3 regions of the Hydrogenispora ethanolica genome follow, and region 3 is predicted to be linked to each of the others. Evidence: riboswitches for the same ligand, from Rfam matches in the RefSeq annotation. Region 3 holds a riboswitch; each other region holds the start of a gene.
What was found. A riboswitch is a leader RNA that binds a small molecule or an ion and turns the genes downstream of it on or off. The one in region 3 is predicted to bind S-adenosylmethionine.

Region 1 (6,918 bases), on a different contig from region 3:
GCAAGAACGGAGCGGCAGTGAATCTGACTCCCAACGAGTATAAGATCTTACTGACCCTGGTGAAGTATCCCCGCAAGACTTTTACCCGGGAAGAACTGGTCTTCATGGCGTTGGGCGAGGATTACGACGGTTTCGACCGGACCATCGATACCCACATCAAGAATTTGCGGCAGAAAATCGAATCCGACCCCAAAAATCCCGGCTATGTGATCACGGTTCACGGGGTCGGATACCGATTTGGCGGTGAATGACGTGATTAGCCTGCGCTGGAAACTGTCTTTATCCTATGTTCTGGTGGCCATCAGCGTCGTTTGCCTGGTCAGTCTGGCCGCGAACTTTCTCTTGGAACGGCAGTTCCGCGACTATGTCAAAGAGCGGCAAGAGGAGCGGAACCGCCAGACTGTGGCGTTGCTCGCCCGCCAGTATCAGGCCCCCGGAGTCTGGAAGGAAACCACCGTGCAGGCCATCGGCATCAACGCCCTGGAGCAGGGAATGATCGTAAAGGTCAGGGATGCCGGGGGAGAAGTAATCTGGGACGCCACCCGGCACAACAATGGGCTCTGCCAGCAGATGCTGTCGCACATGGCCAGGAATATGTCCAGCCGTTACCCCAACTGGAACGGCGGTTATACCGTGGCCCGTTATTCCGCCAAAAATCAATTTCAAACCGTCGGTTCGGTAGAGATTGGATATTACGGACCGTTTTTTTATACCGATACCGACCTGGCCTTTATCAACACTTTGAACCGGATCCTCTTGGGAGTGACCGTCTGCACTTTATTGGTCGCCCTGGTGGTCGGGGTCGCGATGGCCCGGAGCGTCAGCGCGCCCATTTCCCGGGTGATCGAGACCACCGGGCGGATTGCCGAGGGCCGCTATGAACAACGGGTCGAGCACCGCACCGACATCAAGGAGTTGCATCAGTTGACCGGAGCCATCAATGGCCTGGCCGATTCCCTTCAAAAACAGGAGCTGCTCCGGAAACGGCTCTCGGCGGACGTGGCCCACGAGCTCCGGACCCCGCTGGCGACGGTCCAGAGCCATTTGGAAGCGATGATCGACGGGATCTGGGCGGCCGACCCGTCCCGCTTGAAAAGTTGCCATGAGGAGATCCTGCGGCTCAGCCGAATGGTTCAGGACCTTCATAAACTCTCCAAATATGAGGGGGAGGATCTCAAACTGGAGCGGACCCGGTTTGATCTGGGAGAACTGGCCCGGGCCATTGTTTTGAATTTTGAGCATGAGTTCAAGAATAAATCCGTGGCGCTGGAGCTGCGGACCGGCCCGATCCCGGCCCCGGTCCTCGCCGATCGCGACAAGCTCAGTCAGGTCCTGGTGAATCTGCTGGCCAACGCGCTGAAGTTCACGCCTGCGGGCGGGCGGGTGGAAATGGTCATCGCCCCACAGCAGAGGGGCGTCCAAATGGTACTCCGCGATACCGGGATCGGGATCGCCGCCGCGGATCTGCCGAATATCTTCGAGCGTTTTTACCGCGCCGATCCCTCGCGCAACCGTCTCTCGGGCGGCTCCGGCATCGGATTGGCCATCGTCAAGGCGATCGTCGACGCCCATCAGGGGACCGTCACGGTGGAGAGCCAACCCGGCAGGGGATCGACATTCACGGTCTTTATCCCGGCGGCGCCATCGCCGCAAGACAGGGAATAATCCCGGAACGGATAGGGCACGATGGACGATTTGACATGAGGGCCGAAGAGAGGCGGCGCGGGTTCATCCTCATGAAAATCGGGACCGCCCAACGGATTTGCATGCCTGCAAATGGGAAAAGCGATCTCGCCAATTGAATTTGCATGGGGACAAATTGTAAATTCACTCGCGCCAATTGAATTTGCAGGATGGAAAATTGCAAATTCACGCCGGCAGATCGGATTTGTAAGAGGAGAAATTGAAAATTCCAGCCGGGAAATTCAATTGGCGAAATTTCAAATCGAAAAATCCATCATTAAAATTAAATTTACGGGATAATTTGATAAAAATGTGGCGGGATAAAATTGGATTTCCGGAAATTATCATGAAAGGCTCCGAATCTGAAATCGAAAGCCGCTGCGAAGCCGGGCCATTGCCAATCCACGAAAAAACCGCTTGCCAAAGATGGGAAAGCGGTTTTTGCGATATCCAATCATTCTCGTTCAGCCGGACCGGTTGGCAGGATGTTTATTCCGCCAGCAGATCTTGGATCACGGCTCCCGCCATCATTAGGCCGGCGATCGGCGGCAGGTAGGAGGTGCTGCCGGGAATCTGGCGCCGCTTGGTGCAGTTGTAAACCTGATCGTCGCGGTGGGGGCAGATGCAGCCGCCGTGACAGGTGAGAACATCGCCGCGGGGTTCCACCGGTTGTTCCGTGGAGTAGACCACTTTGACGCCGTCGGTGATCCCCTGCTCGCGCAGGGCTTTCCGGACCGCCTTGGCCAACGGACAGGTGTGGGTCCGGCTGATGTCGCAGATGGTTAGGGCCAGCGGATCGAATTTGTTCCCGGTCCCCATGGCGGAGATCACCGGAATCCCCTGTTCGCGGCAGTGGCGAATCAGCGCCACTTTCGAGGAGACGGTATCGATGGCATCCACCACGTAAGAGATCCGGCCATGCAGGATAGTCTCCATGTTTTCCGGGGTTACGAACTCTTTCCAGGTGACGACCACTGCCTCGGGGTTGATGGCTTTCACCCGTTCGGCCATGACTTCCACCTTGGAACGGCCGTAGTTGCCATGAACCGCATGAAGCTGGCGGTTAGTGTTGGTGAGGCAGATCTCGTCGTAGTCGGCCAGGATCAACCAGCCGACTCCGGCACGGGCTAGCGCTTCGACGGTATATGAGCCGACGCCGCCCAGTCCGATCACGGCGACCCGCGCGGTGTTGAGCTTGGCTAATTTTTCCGCTCCGACCAGGAGTTCGAAACGGCTAAAACGGTGTTGCTTAGGTTCTGACATCCTATCCTCCTTGGGAAACAAGCGGCCCGGGCCGTCCCGGATGGCCTCCACCATTCCGGGCCCGGCGTGCTGCCATTTTCCCTGCAAGTTTCGTTTGAATCACTAAAATTATATATGGCGAAGCTCCCGCTGTCAAAGTGAAATATCATCCGGATTATTCTGGCCCGATGGACCCTGTTTTATGGACGGGCCGCGACTGGTTCCCGGGGCGGAACCCCGGCGCTTGAAAAAGCCTTCATAAACTGCGGCATGAAAAAGACCCGGAGATGAGAGCTCCGGGTCCTCGGGCGAGGCTTGGCTCGGCAGCGGGCTCAGGCTTGGGCGAGCGCCTGGTCGATATCGGCGATGATGTCGGCGCCATGCTCAATTCCGACCGACAGCCGGATGAAGTCGGGCGTCACTCCCGTGGCCAGTTGTTCCGCTTCGGACAACTGCTGGTGCGTGGTTGAAGCCGGATGGATCACCAGCGACTTGGCGTCGCCGATGTTGGCCAGGTGCGAGAGGAGCTTGACATGATTGATGAAACGCACGCCCGCCTCCTTGCCGCCTTTCACGCCGAATCCGATGAGGGCGCCGGCGCCCTGCGGCAAGTATTTTTGCGCCTTCTGATATTGCGGGCTGTCCGGCAGCCCCGGGTAGTTGACCCAGGAGACTTTGGGGTGCTCTTTGAGGAACGTCGCGACTTTCAAGGCATTTTCGCTGTGGCGCGGCATCCGCAGGTGTAACGTCTCCAGGCCTTGCAAGAATAAGAAAGAATTAAAGGGCGAGGGCGCGGGCCCCAGATCGCGCAGCAGCGTGACGCGGGCCTTCAGAATATAGGCGATGTTGCCGATGGGCTTGAGCGCTTCCACGAAATTGATCCCATGGTAGCTCGGGTCGGGCTCGGCGATCAGCGGGAATTTGCCGTTCGTCCAGTCGAATTTTCCGGAATCGACGATGACGCCGCCGATGGAAGTGCCATGGCCGCCGATGAACTTGGTGGCGGAGTAAACCACGATATCCACGCCGTGTTCGATCGGGCGAATCAGGTAGGGAGTGGAGGTATTATCCACGATAAACGGCAGGCCATGCCGGTGCGCGATCTCCGCCACCGCTTCGAAATCCAGGACATCCAGCTTCGGATTGCCGATGGATTCGCCGTAAATGGCTTTGGTCTTTTCGGTGATGGCTTTTTCGAAGTTCTGCGGATCGCTGGAATCGACGAACTTGACGGTGATTCCAAGCCGCGCCAATGTGTAATGGAATAGGTTATAGGTGCCGCCGTAAAGATTGTCGGCGGAGACGATCTCATCGCCGGTCTGGGCGATGTTTAAAATCGCCAGCGAGATCGCGGCCTGGCCCGAGGCCACCGCCAAGGCGCCGACGCCGCCGTCCAGCGCGGCAAGGCGTTTTTCGAAAACATCGGAGGTGGGATTCATCAGCCGGGTGTAGATATTGCCGAACTCCTTCAGGCCGAAAAGATTGGCGGCATGTTCGGTATCTTTGAATTGGTACGATGAGGTCTGATAGATCGGCACCGCCCGCGCTCCGGTGGTCGGATCGGCCTCTTGGCCGCCGTGTACCGCGAGAGTTTCCCAGTGATAATTGTTGGACATGGATAATTCCTCCTTCGTAATGAGTCGATGGCCGTTCAAATCGTGGGGTTTGGCAGGGAGCTGACGAGGGCTGGCTTCTAGTTCTTCCCAAAAATAAAAACCCCCTTTGTCAAGAAAGGGGGTAGCTTTTTTAAACCCCCTTATCTTTCGAAACTTGCTCAGTTTCGCTGGAATTGGCACCATGTCGTCTGGATATCACGATGGTTGCCGAGGCATCTTCGGGCCAGTCCCTCCACCTCTCTGGATAAGGTATTCTAATCTTGTCAATTCCTATAAATTTAATAGGAATATTTTGTATATACTATATTATAAGCCGGATGAAGTGTCAAGTAAAATTTTTGCATGCAGCGGATGGGAAAACCCGCTGGCGTCCGCCCAAAAACTTGGCGGAAGTTTCGAATTTAACTTGACTAATGATATGGCAATACTTATAATTTTGATCAATAATCATAAGCAAGCGCTCTTATCCAGAGAGGGGAAGGGAAAGGCCCGATGATCCCTCGGCAACCGGCGGCAGCGTCGCGCGGTGCCAATTCCTACAGGGAAACCTGGGAGATGAGAGGAACGAGCCAACCAAGCCTCTTCCTTTCGGAAGAGGTTTTTTTGCGAATACTACTTTCAAGGAGGTCTTTCCATGCCCATCAAAATCCCGGACAATTTGCCGGCTACCGAGACGCTGACGAATGAGAACATCTTCGTCATGCCGGAGGACCGCGCATTTCATCAGGACATCCGGCCGCTGCGGATCGCGATCCTGAACCTGATGCCTACCAAGATCACCACGGAGACGCAGTTGTTGCGGCTGCTCGGCAATTCGCCGCTGCAGGTCGACATCACCCTGTTGTTTCCCGAAAGCCATCAGTCCAAAAATACCGCTCCGGAACATTTGGAAGCTTTTTATAAAACCTTTCGGGAAGTACAGGACCAGAAGTTTGACGGAATGGTCATTACGGGCGCTCCGGTCGAGCAGCTGGATTTCGAAGAAGTGACCTACTGGGAAGAGTTGGGCCAAATCATGGAATGGACCAAGCACCACGTCTTTTCTACGCTGCATATCTGTTGGGCGGCGCAAGCCGGTCTGTTTTACCACTACGGAGTGCCCAAGTATCCGCTGGCCAGCAAAATGTTCGGGGTCTTCAGCCACCGCGTTACCAAGCAGTATGTAAAATTGCTGCGCGGCTTCGACGACTGTTTTTTGGCGCCCCACTCCCGCCATACCGAGGTGCGCCGGGAAGACATCCTGAAGGTGCCCGAATTGGAAATCCTGGCCGAATCGGAGCAAGCGGGAACCTATATTGTCGCCAGTAAAGACGGCCGCCGGATCTTTGTCACCGGCCACGCCGAGTATGATCCCTTGACCTTGAAGTGGGAATACGACCGGGACGTCGCGAAGGGCATGACCGTCAGTATCCCCCGGAACTATTATCCCAATGATGATCCCAGCCAGCCGCCGATCGTGCGCTGGCGGGGCCATGCGAATCTTTTATTCACCAATTGGCTGAATTACTATGTGTATCAGGAGACTCCCTACGATCTCAATGCAATTGAGTGAGCTGACATTGACAACTCCGGTAGGAAAAATTATGATGGCTATAGTAAGATGAAAAAAGTCTTTGATCAACCATCTGATGAATTAGGGAAAATAGGTCGCAATCCATTGGAGTGTTCAATGCGACATATCTTCCAGCAATGAATACTTCGAATACTTCAGGGAGGGATTATGATGGCGAAGATTGCCTGCAGCCTGATCGACCTGATCGGCAATACGCCGCTGCTGGAATTGGCCAATTATAACCGCGCGCACGGATTGGAAGCGAAACTCGTTGCCAAGCTCGAATATTTTAATCCGGCGGGCAGTGTCAAAGACCGGATCGGAGCGGCCATGATCCGGGATGCCGAAGAACGGGGCGTTTTAAAACGAGGCTCGGTGATCATCGAGCCGACCAGCGGCAATACCGGGATCGGCCTTGCCATGGTGGCGGCGGCCAAAGGATACCGGTTAATTCTGACCATGCCGGAGACGATGAGCATCGAACGGCGGAATCTTCTGAAAGCGCTGGGTGCGGAGGTGGTCCTGACTCCCGGACCCGAAGGCATGAAAGGCGCGATCCGCAAGTCCGAGGAGTTAGCCGCGGAAATACCGGACTCCTTCATTCCGCAACAGTTCAAGAACCCGGCGAACCCCGCGGTTCACCGCCGGACCACTGCGGAGGAGATCTGGCGAGACAGCGACGGCCAGGTCGATATTTTTGTAGGGGGCGTCGGCACGGGCGGCACCGTCACCGGAGTCGGGGAAGTCCTAAAAGAGCGGAAACCCGGCCTTCAAGTTATCGCAGTGGAACCTTTCAATTCCCCGGTTCTGTCGGGAGGAACCCCG
Region 2 (6,918 bases), on a different contig from region 3:
GCGAGGCGCCCACCTTTAACACGGTCGCCGCGCTCACCAGCGCCAGGCTTCCGGAGAGAACGACTGCGGCCAGGGCCGCCAAAATGAGGCTCACTAATTTTTTGGACATGTAAATTCCTCCTTAGTAATTCTTAAGTTCAAAGTCGAAGGGTTAAGGTCCGAAGTCATTCACAGACCATCCCGACCTTTGACATGCGACTTTCGACCGCTGCGGGTCGGATTCGACGCTGCGGCCTAGCGCCGTTTCAAGCGGCGCGCCCCCCAGTCGCCGAGGGACTGGACCCCCTGGACCAGGATGACGAGGACGATGACCGTGGCCAGCATCACCTCGGGCTGAAAGCGCTGATAACCGAAACGGATCGCCAGATCGCCCAGGCCGCCGCCGCCGACCGCTCCGGCCATGGCCGAGTAGCCCACCAGGCTGACGGCGGTGATCGTCAGCCCCAGGAGCAGCCCGGACTTGGCCTCGGCCAGCAGCACCTTGCCGATGATCTGGCCGGTGGTGGCGCCCATGGCTTGGGCGGCCTCGATCACGCCCCGGTCCACTTCCAGCAGGGCCGACTCCACCAGCCGGGCCAGGAAAGGAATGGCGCTCACCGTCAACGGGACGATCGCCCCGTTAGTGCCGATGGAGGTGCCGACCAGCAGCCGGGTGAAGGGAATGATCGCCACCAGCAGGATGATGAAGGGCAGCGAGCGGCCGATATTGATCAACGCGGCCAGCGTGCCGTGGATCGCCCGGTTGGGCCGGATATGGCCCGGGCCGGTGATGACCAGCAGTACGCCGAGGGGGATGCCGAAGACGGCCGACAGGGCCAGGGAAACGCCCACCATGTAGAGGGTCTCTCCCAAAGCATTAACGAGCAGGTTCCAAAGCTGCGGGTTCAACATCCGCGATCACCTCAATTCTTAATCCCTGGTCTGCGAGGTACTGCAGCGATTTTTCGATGCTGTCCTCAGCCCCGGTCAACTCGACGATCAAGGAACCGAAGGGCGTGTCCTTGATGAAGTCCAGGTTGGCGTACAAAATATTGACATTCAGGTCAAAGCGGCGGATCAGCGCGGCGATGATCGGCTGGCGGGCCACCTCGCCCAGGAAGGAGATGCGGACCCGCCGGCCGGCTCCCGCCGCCATGCGGCCCGGTTCCGCCAGCCGCAGCCCGGCCGGCACCTCGCCATGCAGCGCGCTCTCGATGAAACGATGGGCCGTGGCGGTGCGTGGCTGGGCGAAGACCTCCACCACCGGGCCGTGTTCGACCACCCGGCCGTCCTCCATCATCGCCACCGAATCGCAGATCGCCTTGATCACCTCGATCTGGTGGGTGATCAGCACGATGGTCAGCCCGAAACGCCGGTTGACATCCCGCAGCAGTTCCAGAATGGACTGGGTGGTCTGAGGATCCAGCGCCGAGGTGGCTTCGTCGCAAAGCAGGATCTCGGGCTGGTTGGCCAGGGCCCGGGCGATGCCCACCCGCTGCTTCTGGCCGCCGCTGAGCTGGGCCGGGTAGGCGTCCAGTTTGTCGGCGAGTCCGACCAGCTGGGCCAGCTCCCGGACCCGCCGCTCGATCGCGGCCGGCGCCACTTTGGCGATCTCCAGCGGAAAGGCGATATTCCCCCGGACCGTGCGCGAAGCCAGCAGATTGAAGTGTTGAAAGATCATCCCGATCTTGCGGCGGGCCTGGCGCAAGGCCGGGCCGCTCAGGCCGGTGATGTCCGAACCGTCCACCAGCACCCGTCCGGACTGCGGCACCTCCAGCCGGTTGATGCTCCGGAGCAGCGTGCTCTTGCCCGCGCCGCTCAGCCCGATGATGCCGAAGATCTCGCCCCGGGCGACGGTCAGGTTGACGTCGCGCAGGGCCACTACTTCGGCGCCCTTTTGCCGGTAGACCTTGGTAACTTGCTGAAACTCGATAATCTCTTGAGTCATTGCCATTCCTCCAGAGCGGTTTCCCGCCGTACTGCCGATATTCCAAAGTCACGGACCAGCCACGCAAGGCAGCGCCAAACCGCGGCAGCAACCCCGTTTCCTTGCTAAAACGAAACCGGTTACCGAATCCCGGCCTCCAGGTCGGCGACCAGATCCTCCGGATCTTCCAGGCCGACCGACAGGCGGATCAGGTCGGCGGTGATCCCCAGGCGTTCCCGCTCCGAAGCGGGGAGCGACGCATGGGACATCTTGACCGGATAGGAGAGGATCGACTCGACGCCGCCGAGACTGACCGCGACCGACCACAGCTTGACCTGCTTCATGATGGCCAAGGCCCGCGCGGCGGCATCGGTCTTGAAGGAGAGCACCGCGCCGTGGCCCGAGGCTTGGCCCCGGTGGATCGCCTGGCCGGGGTGGTCGGGCAGGCCGGGATAATAGACTGCGGTCACCCAGTTCTGCCGCCTCAGCCATTCGGCGATGAACAGCGCCGCTTGCTGCTGCAACTCCATCCGGGCGCGCAGGGTCTTGATCCCCCGCAATAGCAGCCAGGAGTCCTGCGGCCCCAGGATGGCCCCGAAACCGTTCTGGACGAAATAGATCCGCTTGGCCAGCTCCGGTGAGCGGGTAATGGCCGCGCCGCCGATGACGTCGCTATGGCCGCCCAGAAACTTGGTGGCGCTGTGGACGACGATGTCGACCCCCAGATCGAGCGGCCGCTGGAAATAAGGGGACATGAAAGTGTTGTCGAGCAGGGTCAGCAGCCCGTGGGCCTTGGCGATGGCCACCGCCCCGCGGATGTCGGTGATCTTCAGCAGCGGGTTGGAGGGCGTCTCCAAAAAGAGCGCCTTGGTGTTGGGACGGATGGCCGCCTCGATGTTCTCCAGCCGGGTCATGTCGACGAAGCTGGTCTCCAGCCCGAATTTATTGAAGAACCGGTTCAGGACGCGGTAGGAGCCGCCGTAGATATCCTCGGTGGCCACAATATGGTCGCCCTGCTCCAGAATGGAAAGGGCCGAGGCGGTGGCGGCCATCCCCGAGGCGAAGGCATAGGCGTGGGTCCCGTTCTCCAGTGCCGCCAGGGTGTTCTCCAGCGCCTCCCGGGTCGGATTCCCGGAGCGGGAATAGTCGTAAGCGCCGGGATGCTCCACATCGGGCTGGTGGAAGGTGGAGGCTTGATAGATCGGGATGCTCAGGGCGCCGGTGCGCGGGTCCAGTTCATTCCCGTTATGCAGGATTCGGGTGGCATATTTCATCACGATTCACTCCTCGAAATATTCCGGGGGACAGCCGGCCCGGCGTCATTGCATGGCCTGTTCCAGATCGGCGATGAGGTCTTCCAGGGCTTCGATCCCCACCGACAGCCGCAGCAGGTCGTCGGTCACTCCGATCCGCTCCCGGACTTCCGCCGGAATGTCGGCGTGAGTCTGCCGGACCGGGTAAGTGATCAGGCTCTCGACCCCGCCCAGGCTCTCGGCGAAGGTGATCACCCGGACCCGGTTGATGAGCCGTTCCACCTGGGCCGGATCCTTCACGGTGAAGGAGAGCATCGCTCCGAAGCCCGAGGCCTGGCGGGCCAGGATCGCGTGGCCGGGATGGTCCGGCAAGCCCGGGTAGAGCACCCGCCCCACGGCCGGGTGCGCCGCGAGCCAGCGGGCGATTCCGGCGGCGTTGGCCTGCTGCCGTTCCAGCCGGAGGGCCAGCGTCTTAAGGCCGCGCAGCATCAGCCAGCTGTCCTGCGGCCCCAGGACCGCGCCGGTGGAATTCTGAACGAAGCGGATCCGCTCGCTCCACTCCGGGGTCCGGGCGACCACGATCCCCGAGAGCAGATCGTTGTGGCCGCTCAAAAACTTGGTGCCGCTATGGACCGCCAAATCGGCCCCCAGCTCCAACGGGCGTTGGAGGTAGGGAGTCATAAAGGTATTGTCGACGATCACCGCCAGCCCCAACCCGTGGCCCAGGGCGATGACCCGCTCCAGGTCGGTCACTTTCATCAGCGGATTGGTGGGCGTCTCGATCAGCAGCGCCTTGGTCCGGCCGGGCTGCACCGCCCGTTCGAGCGCCTCCAAGGCGGTGGCATCGGCGTAACTGGCGGCGATCCCGAACGGCTTGAAGTTCCGCTCCAGCAGCCGGTAGGTTCCGCCGTAAAGGTCGTCCGAGACCACGATATGGTCGCCGGCGGAGAAGGCCATCAGCACCGCGGTGAGCGCCGCCATCCCCGAGGCGAAGGCGAAGCCGCGGTCGCCCCGTTCCAGTTCGGCCAGGACCTGTTCCAGCGCCTGGCGGGTCGGGTTGACCGAGCGGGAATAATCATACCCCGTGCTCACGCCCAACGCCGGATGGCGAAAGGTGGCGGTCTGGTAGATCGGGGTGCTCACCGCCCCCGTCGGCGCGTCGGTACAGAGGCCCGCATGGGCCAGAACGGTTTCGATCTTCATCGGACTTCCTCCTCGTCAAACCAAAAAGCCTCTCTCCGGTGGAAAGAGGCCTGCATGAACGCGCTGTCCTCTCTCATCTGCCAGGTTACCCTGCCGGAATTGGCACCCTGCTCGCGCACAAGGTTGCCGAAGGTTCATTGGGCCGGTCCCTCCCCTTCTCTCGATAAGAGTCTGTTTCGGTCGAATATGAAATTGGAATACCCACTAAAATTATGGAATTTATCAGTAATTTCTGATTATTCTACCATAATCCGGCCGCTTCGTCAAGAGGTGGTTTCCGGCGCGACCCGCCCGGCTTCCGTTTTCAAGCCCGGCCGGCCGCAGGAGGCCCGGATCACTAATTCGGTCGGGAGGACGATCCCCTTCTCCTCGGGAATCTCCCCGTGCATCAGCCGGAACAATTGAACGGCGGCCGCCTCGCCCAGCGCCGCGATGGGCTGGCGGACCGCGCTGATAGCCGGCGCGAAATAATTGTAGAGCGGGTGATCGTCAAAAGTCGCCACGCCCAGGTCCTCCGGCAAGCGCAGCCCTTCTTCCCGGGCCGCCTGTAACACCCCGGTGACCAAGTCGCCGGCAGCGGCAAAAATCGCCGTGACCCCTATCCCCGAGCGGATGATCTCCCGGCTGATCTCGCCGGCCCGCAAGGTCCAGTACGGGCAGTGGTAAACCAGCCCCGGGTCGAGCCCGGCGGCCGCCATGGCCTGTCGAAAACCGCCCACCCGCGCGATGACGCTGGGGTAATGCTCCGGCCCCGCCAGCATGGCGATGCGGCGGTGGCCCAAGCCGATCAAATGCTCGGTCATGCGCCGCGCCCCGCCGGCGTTGTCCACATCCACATAGTAATGGGAGATGCTAACGCTCTTGCCCACCATCACGAAGGGGAAATCCTTCAGCAGGAGCTCGGCCAGTTGCTTGTCGCCGAACTGCTCCGCGCCGATGATCAGCCCGTCGATGCGCCGGCCCTTCAGGATCGACTGATAGGCTGAAGCCACGTCCTCCTCGGACCGGGCGGTGGAGAGCAGCACATTATAGTTTTGAGCGGCCGCCCGTTCGGTGATCGCCGTCAACAGGCCCGGCCAATAGGCGGTGGCCATGGAATAACCGCCGGTATGCGGGATGATCACCCCGATATTGCCCGAGCGTTTGGCCGCCAGGCCGTGGGCCGAGGCATTGGGCTGGTAGTCCAGCTCTTTGATGAGTTTTAAGATCCGTTTGCGGGTCTCTTCCCCCACGCCGGGACCGCCGTTGATCACCCGCGAAACGGTGCCGGTGGAGACCCGGGCCATCTCCGCCAGGTCTTTAATGGTTATGGTCATCGCCAGTCCACCTCGAATGGGCAGCGCGCCTTGGGCGTTATGCCCCGGCGCGCTGCCCATCAGCTTGCTAAAACGTTATACTTCCCCATTATACCGGAGCGCCGGGGGCGGAGCAACAACTTCCATCGTTTTCCCGCCGGTCGTCCATGAGGCCGCGGTTTACAGCAACGGATTCTGCAAGGTATCCACCGGCGCGTAATCGTCGGTGAGCAGCGACAACCCTTCGTACCAGCCATTCTTGCGCAAACGGGGCTCATCCACCAGCGTCTGGGCATAGGACGGCACATCCTCGCGGATCCGGCCCGCGCGGAACAGCGCCTCTGCCCGGTCCCGCCAGGTCCGGGGGGACCAGCGGCGCGGGTTGCGGGTAGCGATCAGGATCATATTCCGCTCATAGCTGTCACTCTCATCCCAGATCCCCACCGGGAAGAGGTAAACCTGGGGAAAGACCGCCGCATAGGTATGGCCCATCGCCCGGAGCAGGCCGCTGCGCGAGCCCTTGATGGCGCCGATGACATTGGAGACGACCGCGCCGTCCCGGTCCAGCACCCGGCGGACCGAGCGGAAGAATTGGTACGTCGCCAGGTGGTAGGGAATGGTGCTCTCCGAATAGGCGTCGATGACCACCAGGTCGTAGGGACGGATTTTACCGGCCGCGATGGCCCCGGCCCGCTGGTCCACGAAGAGCCGGCCGTCCTGAGTATAGACCCGGAGCTTGGCGGTACGGGGCAGCGCGAAATAATCGCGGGCCACCCGGACCACCTCGGGGTCGATCTCCACCACGTCCACCTGTTTCAGGCTGGGGTAGTCGTGGAGGAACTTCTTGGGCGCCGATCCGCCGCCCAGCCCGATGAAGAGCATCCGCTCCGGCTCGGGGACGGCGACCACGCCCAGATGGAGGTAGGAAGTATAGCCGAAGACCATCTCCAGCGGCTGGTCCAGATCCATGGCGCTCTGGTAGGAGTTGTCGAAGTGGAGGTTGCGCCTGGTGCCCACCTGGGCCACGATCACGTGATGGTACAACGAATCGCGTTCGTAGCGGATCTCTTCCGGGGTGTAAAAGGAGGTCCGCTGCGGGGTGGAACGCCAGAAAAAGCCCAACAGCGCCAGGGCCAGCAGGACCAGGAAGATTCGCCAGCGGCGCAAGGCTCCGGCCCGGGAGCCGGCCGCTTCGGGAGCGCCGGCAGTCCGGCGCCGCTCCAGCTCGACGGCGACCAGGATCAAGAGGGCCAGGCCCAAC
Region 3 (6,918 bases):
CGGTGATTTCTTCGGGCAAAAAATCAATCATCGTTTTAATTTGGGTTGCATGAGAATGTTTATGAGCATTATTAATTCCTTCTTGAACCAACCGAAATAAAGCAATTTCATAACTATTCGGCAAACGTTTTTCCTCGCCATGAATTTCGAGATGAATGACAGTAGTTTCAGTTTCCCTTGCTTGGATCTCCTCAAGAAAACGTCGCAGAGTCGGTACAAGACCTAAATCATCTAAAGTCATCGGACGCAAATTAAATATGATTCGCCGTACTTCTTGAAGGCTTTCTCTGACGATTAATTTAAGTTGGTGCAATTCTTCATGAATCGCCGCCCGATCAGATTTTAATAATTTCTCACATAACTCAGCTCGTAAAACCACATTGGCCATTGCTTGTGCCGGTCCGTCATGGATCTCTCTAGCAACTCGTTTACGCTCCGCTTCTTGAGCTAAAATAATACGTCCACCGATCAATTGCTTTTGTTGCAAACCGCCCATTTGTTGACTGAATTCGGCTAGATTACCACTTAAAAAAGTCAATGCAATGTCAACCTTCGAAACTAGCTCTTCTGCCTTAACTGACATTTCACTAATTTTTGCAATTGAACGGGCTAATTCGTCACGTTTTAACCGCAAACCTTTTTCTTTTTCTTTCTCAACAGCTACTTTAATTTGAAATTCTTGTGCTTGCAAATACGCCTTTTTGATGTCTTCTTCCGAATAGTGGGTAAAGTCACGGCTCACATCCATTAAATGAATACGGGCCTTTTTATAATTTGCTTCTAACCGGTCTACTGTTTCAATAACACGTCCGACTTCCTCGCATACCTGTTCAAAATCCGATTGCATTCTTTTTTGAACACTTTTCGCGCTTTCAGCAATGTCGAAAAGACTCGCTTTACTTACCTCTATGGCAGCGACTGTCTCTTTGATAATTTTGTCAACCATGCTGAAATCAATAATTTCCGGCATTCAAACACCCCTTAGGGTCTATTAGTAAAACATTCGGCATTGTTAAAAAATAACTTTATACCTTTAGATTCTATATTTCTCGAATAGCCGAATAAAAAAAGCCGGGCTTGCCGGCTATCCATGCATTTATTATCGCTTATATTGCCACCTTTGACCCATCCTACACGTCAAAAGTTTTATTTAAGAAATGCCACTTTGTCCAATTTTTCCCAAGGAAGATCCAAATCATTCCGACCGAAGTGTCCATAAGCAGCCACTTGCCGATAAAGCGGTCTACGCAATTCTAAATTACGAATAATCGCCGCAGGGCGTAGATCAATATATTTCTTTATTAATTCAACGATCTCCATATCGGGAATAACTCCGGTGCCAAACGTATCCACCATGATAGATACCGGTTTGGCAACTCCGATGGCATAAGAAACTTGAATCTCACATCGTTTGGCAAGCCCCGCGGCTACAATATTCTTTGCGGCATAGCGCGCGGCATATGCAGCAGACCGGTCCACTTTGGTAGGATCTTTTCCGGAAAATGCTCCGCCGCCATGGCGAGCGGCCCCGCCGTAAGTATCTACAATAATTTTGCGACCAGTTAAGCCTGAATCTCCTTGCGGTCCTCCCACGACAAATCTACCGGTTGGGTTAATATAATATTTAGTACGTTCATCAATTAAATGACCGGGGATTACAGGTAATACTACTTTTTCGATGATCTCTTTTTCAATCTGGTCGTGCATAATGCTTGGATCATGTTGTGTTGAGATAATAACCGTATCTACCCGTACCGGGATATTATTTTCGTACTCTACAGTAACTTGACTTTTTCCATCCGGACGTAAATAATCCAATTCATTTGCTTTACGAACTGCCGCTAAACGGCGCGTCAATTGATGCGCCAGTGATATTGGCATGGGCATATACTCAGGAGTTTCGTCACAGGCGAAACCGAAGACCATTCCTTGATCGCCAGCTCCGGTTGCCTCGATTTCTTGCTCGCTCATTTCACCTTGTTTCGCTTCCAAGGCTTTATCAACACCTAAAGCGATATCAGGTGACTGTTCATCAATTGATGTAAGGACTGCACAAGTTTCACTGTCAAAACCAAATTTAGCGCGGGTGTATCCGATTTCGCGGATAGTTTGACGCGCAATTTTGGGAATGTCCACATAACAATTAGTGGTAATTTCCCCCATCACCAAAACTAACCCAGTAGTTACAGCAGTTTCACAAGCGACTCTGGCATTCGGATCTTGGCTGATTATCGCGTCTAATACAGCATCGGAAATTTGATCACAAATTTTATCCGGATGCCCCTCCGTTACCGACTCAGAGGTAAATAAATGTTTTTTAGTCATTGGCAGCAACTCCTTTATCCTTACTAAAAAATAAACCCTTCCACTTTGGAAGGGAAAGACAGGCTCATCTTCCCAGAACTTCCTCCGGGGGGAATTAGCACCCTGCGGAATAACCCCGGGTTGCTGGGTATCATCGGGCCCTATCCCTCCACCTCTCTTGATGAGTATAAAATTAATAGAAATAACTCGTAAGCATTATATCGAAAACTAGAAACCTTGTCAAACTTTATCTGAATTTCAGGCTAAATGCTTGGTAATTTCTGCCACAAGTTCTCGTTTTTGACGGAATCCTACTAATCTTAGCACCGGATTACCCTTAACAAACAGACAAAGCGTCGGGATACTCATTACAGCAAATTGTCCTGCTAACTCCTGATTTTCGTCAACATTGATTTTCCCGACCTGAATTTTACCCTCAAATTCTGCCGCAATCTCTTCAACAATTGGCGCTACCATGCGGCAGGGACCACACCAAGGTGCCCAAAAATCAACGAGTACCGGTAATTGGGATTCCATGACAGTATTTTGAAAATTATTCTGATCAATAGTGATCATAACGTTCACCTCTGTTAAAGTTCCCTCGTCGAGAAACCAAACTCTCGCTAAAGATGACGAAGGTGCAAATATGTTCAAGAGTGCAAGAATGACTCTGCGCCATTATGGCGTACTAAAAGTTTAACCAATTATTCGACATATAGAACTTGTAATAAATTGGTGGAACCAGGAATTCCAGTACGTACTCCAGCGGTAATGACCACCAAATCCTTACTTCGAATGAATCCGGTCTTTTTAGCTGCTTCAATGCTAACATCAAGCATCTCGTCAATATCATTGGCGGGGGGAACAATTACCGGGAACACGCCCCAAGATAAAGCTAGTTGTTGAGCTATTCGCAGCGAAGGCGTAACAGCCACAATCGGTGCCTGAGGACGATATTTCGAAACCGTTCGGGCGGTACTCCCCGATTGAGTTGAACTAATGATTGCCGCTGCTTTTAGATCTAATGCGGTTTGACAGGTCGCATGGCTTATGGCGTCACTGACAGTTGGAAAAGAACTAACCTTCTTTTTAGCGAGAATATCTTCAAATTTCAAAGAATTCTCAATACTCTTAGCGACTCGGGACATGATCTCAACCGCAGTAACCGGATATTTTCCTACGGCAGTTTCAGCGGAAAGCATAATTGCGTCTGTTCCATCCAGGATTGCGTGGGCGATATCCGTCACTTCAGCCCGGGTCGGCCGAGGGTTTCGAATCATTGACTCCAGCATCTCCGTGGCAGTAATCACAGGTTTCCCTGCTGCATTGCAAATTTCAATTAAAAACTTTTGAATCAGCGGAACCTCTTCGGGAGGTACTTCCGTGCCTAAATCGCCCCGAGCCACCATAATGCCATCACATGCTTGTAAAATCTCCTCACTATTGCGGAAGCCTTCTTCATTTTCAATTTTAGCGATGATCAGTTGATCTCCGCCAAGTTCATTAACGAGTGCGCGGATTTCCGCCAGATGCTCCGCTTTTCGGGCAAACGACACCGCAATAAAATCGACTTTTTGCTGGATGACGAATTCTATGTCGGAACGATCTTTTTCCATTAAAGCCGGGAGATTGACGGATACTCCGGGAAGGGTTACTCCCTTTTTTGAGGATAATTCACCGCCATTCAAGACTTCGCATTTCAGTTCATGTCCTTCAGCTCCAATAACCGAAAGTTGTATCATTCCATCCGCTAAAAAGATGGTGCCGCCAATCTTAACATCCTTAATTAAGGTTGGGTAGTCTACATAAATGTATTCGGGATTCCCGTCTTTTTTGGGATCAACGGTCAAATGAACTTGAGTTCCTTCGACGAGCTGAATCGGACCAGGATTAATTTTTCCGGTTCGGATCTTTGGTCCCTGAATGTCGGCTAAGATACCGATCGGGGTTCCTAATTTAGCTGCAATTTCTCGGACCAGCTTAATTCGTTCCGCATGTTCATCATAAGAGCCATGGGAGAAATTTAAGCGGGCAATATTCATGCCGGCTTTGATCAATTTCTCCAGAACAACCGGATTGGTGCTCGCTGGACCCAAAGTACAAATGATTTTAGTTTTTTTCAAGAGGATCCCTCCTAAATACCGGCCAATCATGTTGGCATCCCTATAAGCAGCGATGAATATTAATCTTCCAAATAAACGCCATAGTGACGGAAACGATTATACCGATTATCCAATAATTCAGAAGATGAAAGGTTCAGTAATGGCTTTAAATGGCTATTTATTGCCTTCTTTAAATTCATCCCGGCCTCGTTGGGGTTCTTATGAGCACCACCTAAAGGCTCGGGAATAATCTCATCGATAATCCCAAATTTTAAAAGATCGTTGGCACTTAACTTCAATGCATCTGCGGCATCCGATGCCTTCGATGCGTCTTTCCATAAAATTGAAGCACAACCCTCGGGAGAGATAACCGAGTAATAAGCGTTTTCCATCATTAAAACCCGATTGCCAACGCCTACAGCAAGTGCACCTCCGCTTCCGCCTTCACCGGTGATGACTACAATAATCGGTACGGTCAGGTTCGCCATCTCTCGAATATTTCTTGCAATCGCTTCGCCCTGCCCCCGTTCCTCCGCCTCGATGCCTGGATAGGCACCAACAACATCTACCAAACAAATAATGGGACGGTGAAATTTTTCTGCTTGATGCATTAAACGAAGCGCTTTCCGATAACCTTCGGGATGCGGTTGACCAAAATTTCGATAAATTTTTTCTTTGGTATCACGGCCTTTTTGTTGACCGATAACTGTAACTGGAATACTATCCAAATATGCAAGACCGCCGATCATTGCCGGGTCATCCCGAAACAAGCGATCTCCATGCATTTCTATGAAATCAGTAAAGATAAGTCCGACATAATCAAGAAGAGTAGGCCTTTTTGCATGCCGGGCGATTTGCACTCTTTGCCAAGGTGAAAGATTGTTATAGATGCTTAAACGCAAGGAATTGGCCTTTTCTTCAAGGACGGCTATTTGAACCGTCATATCGATGCCCTTCTCCTGCGAAAACTGTTTCAGTTCTTCTATCTGTTTTTCTAATTCCAAAACCGGCTTTTCAAATTCAAGAACCAACCCCGTATTACTCGCCAATATTTACACCACCCTTCGCATGAAACTTCAATAGTTGTACGAGAGTGGCTTTGAGATCTTTGCGTGCTACTATCATGTCAATAATTCCGTGCTCCAGCAGGAACTCCGATGTCTGGAAACCAGCAGGCAACGTTTGATGTATTGTTTGTTGGATAACCCGCGGGCCGGCAAAACCGATCAAAGCATCGGGTTCGGCAATAATTACATCCCCTAATGAAGCAAAGCTGGCAAAGACCCCGCCCATAGTCGGATCAGTCAGAACCGAAATATAAAGTGATCCAGCAGCGGATAGTTTATTCAAAGCTTGACTCGTCTTCGCCATTTGCATCAGAGATAGAATCCCTTCATGCATCCGAGCGCCGCCACCTCCGGCGGAGACCGCGATTAACGGAATTTTTTCAGCAGCAGCCAATTCAATAGCCCGCGTAATTTTTTCACCGACGACCGAACCCATAGAACCGCCTACAAATCCAAAATCAATCACAGCTAAGACGGCAGGAATTCCACCGATTAGCGACTTACCAACAATTGCGCCTTCAATTAATTCGGTTGTTTTCTGGGATTTCTTCACCTTATTTTCATAGTCAGGAAAATTCAACGGATTGACGGTTTTAAGGTTTTCATGCTCCTCATGAAAACTATCGGCATCAGCCAACAACATTAAGCGTTCTTTGGCGCCAATCCGAAAATGAAATCCGCACTTGGGACATACTTTCAGGTTTTTTTCGATATCCTTGTGGTAGGTTATTTGCGCACAACGGTTGCACTTCACCCACAAACCATCGGGAATCTCTTTTTTCTCAATCTCAACTTTGTGAGTGAAATCCGATTGATCGGTTTTGACAGTTATATATTTAGGCTTGGTCTTGAATAAGTCCTTTAACAATCAGTCCACTCCTTGTCAGTGTCCAGTTAAAGAATAATATAAATTTTTAGAAATATATCCTATCATAAAAAATTCTCGCTTCATCCTGAAAATCCTGCCAATTAAGCTTGCTGCAATGCGTTGTTAATGACCTCGGTTGCTTCTTCAATTTCAACTTCAGAGACCATAACCTCCACATTTCTCTCCTCTTTTGAAAATAGATTTGCTTCTTTAATTTTTACCAAAATTCCCTCGACCTCTAGCAATTCTTTTAGATAGCTGGCAACTCTGCGGTTAGGGGCCACATAAACTACCACCCACATGGGAACTCCTCTTTTCTAGATTATGTATCCGCAATTAAGATTCAGTCTTCAGCAGTTGATATGCATATACATTTCAAGATATATGAGCCGCTAAAGGAAGTCAATAGTTTTTTAAAAATCAAAACAAGTTTAGGAATTACGGATAACCGAATCAGTGTTTTTCCAACTCATTGACGAGCTTTTTGAAAAGGCGGCCCCGCTCCTGATAATTATTGAACATGTCGTAACTGGCACAAGCTGGTGACAACAGCACTACGTCGCCGGAAGTAGCCCTC

Region 1: linked by a shared signal. The riboswitch ahead of EDC14_RS08675 (homocysteine synthase) and the one ahead of metK (methionine adenosyltransferase) in region 3 are both predicted to bind S-adenosylmethionine.
Region 2: linked by a shared signal. The riboswitch ahead of EDC14_RS06635 (trans-sulfuration enzyme family protein) and the one ahead of metK (methionine adenosyltransferase) in region 3 are both predicted to bind S-adenosylmethionine.

Annotation. Positions count from the first base shown of each region.
Region 1 is NZ_SLUN01000008.1:71,020-77,937, forward strand. It holds gene EDC14_RS08655 (response regulator transcription factor) at 1-251, shown strand, start outside; gene EDC14_RS08660 (sensor histidine kinase) at 244-1,665, shown strand; gene EDC14_RS08665 (hypothetical protein) at 1,777-1,983, shown strand; gene EDC14_RS08670 (tRNA threonylcarbamoyladenosine dehydratase) at 2,173-2,946, opposite strand; gene EDC14_RS08675 (homocysteine synthase) at 3,258-4,541, opposite strand; SAM riboswitch class I at 4,679-4,792, opposite strand; SAM riboswitch class I at 5,002-5,103, shown strand; gene metA (homoserine O-acetyltransferase MetA) at 5,176-6,093, shown strand; gene cysK (cysteine synthase A) at 6,265-6,918, shown strand, end outside.
Region 2 is NZ_SLUN01000005.1:210,513-217,430, reverse strand. It holds gene EDC14_RS06655 (MetQ/NlpA family ABC transporter substrate-binding protein) at 1-109, opposite strand, end outside; gene EDC14_RS06650 (methionine ABC transporter permease) at 235-888, opposite strand; gene EDC14_RS06645 (methionine ABC transporter ATP-binding protein) at 857-1,915, opposite strand; gene EDC14_RS06640 (trans-sulfuration enzyme family protein) at 2,047-3,180, opposite strand; gene EDC14_RS06635 (trans-sulfuration enzyme family protein) at 3,226-4,362, opposite strand; SAM riboswitch class I at 4,433-4,532, opposite strand; gene EDC14_RS06630 (LacI family DNA-binding transcriptional regulator) at 4,626-5,678, opposite strand; gene EDC14_RS06625 (fused MFS/spermidine synthase) at 5,838-6,918, opposite strand, start outside.
Region 3 is NZ_SLUN01000022.1:46,843-53,760, forward strand. It holds gene EDC14_RS16820 (sensor histidine kinase) at 1-970, opposite strand, end outside; gene metK (methionine adenosyltransferase) at 1,147-2,325, opposite strand; SAM riboswitch class I at 2,387-2,492, opposite strand; gene trxA (thioredoxin) at 2,563-2,880, opposite strand; gene pyk (pyruvate kinase) at 3,009-4,427, opposite strand; gene EDC14_RS16840 (acetyl-CoA carboxylase carboxyltransferase subunit alpha) at 4,487-5,455, opposite strand; gene accD (acetyl-CoA carboxylase, carboxyltransferase subunit beta) at 5,445-6,341, opposite strand; gene EDC14_RS16850 (putative signal transducing protein) at 6,443-6,643, opposite strand; gene murD (UDP-N-acetylmuramoyl-L-alanine--D-glutamate ligase) at 6,795-6,918, opposite strand, start outside.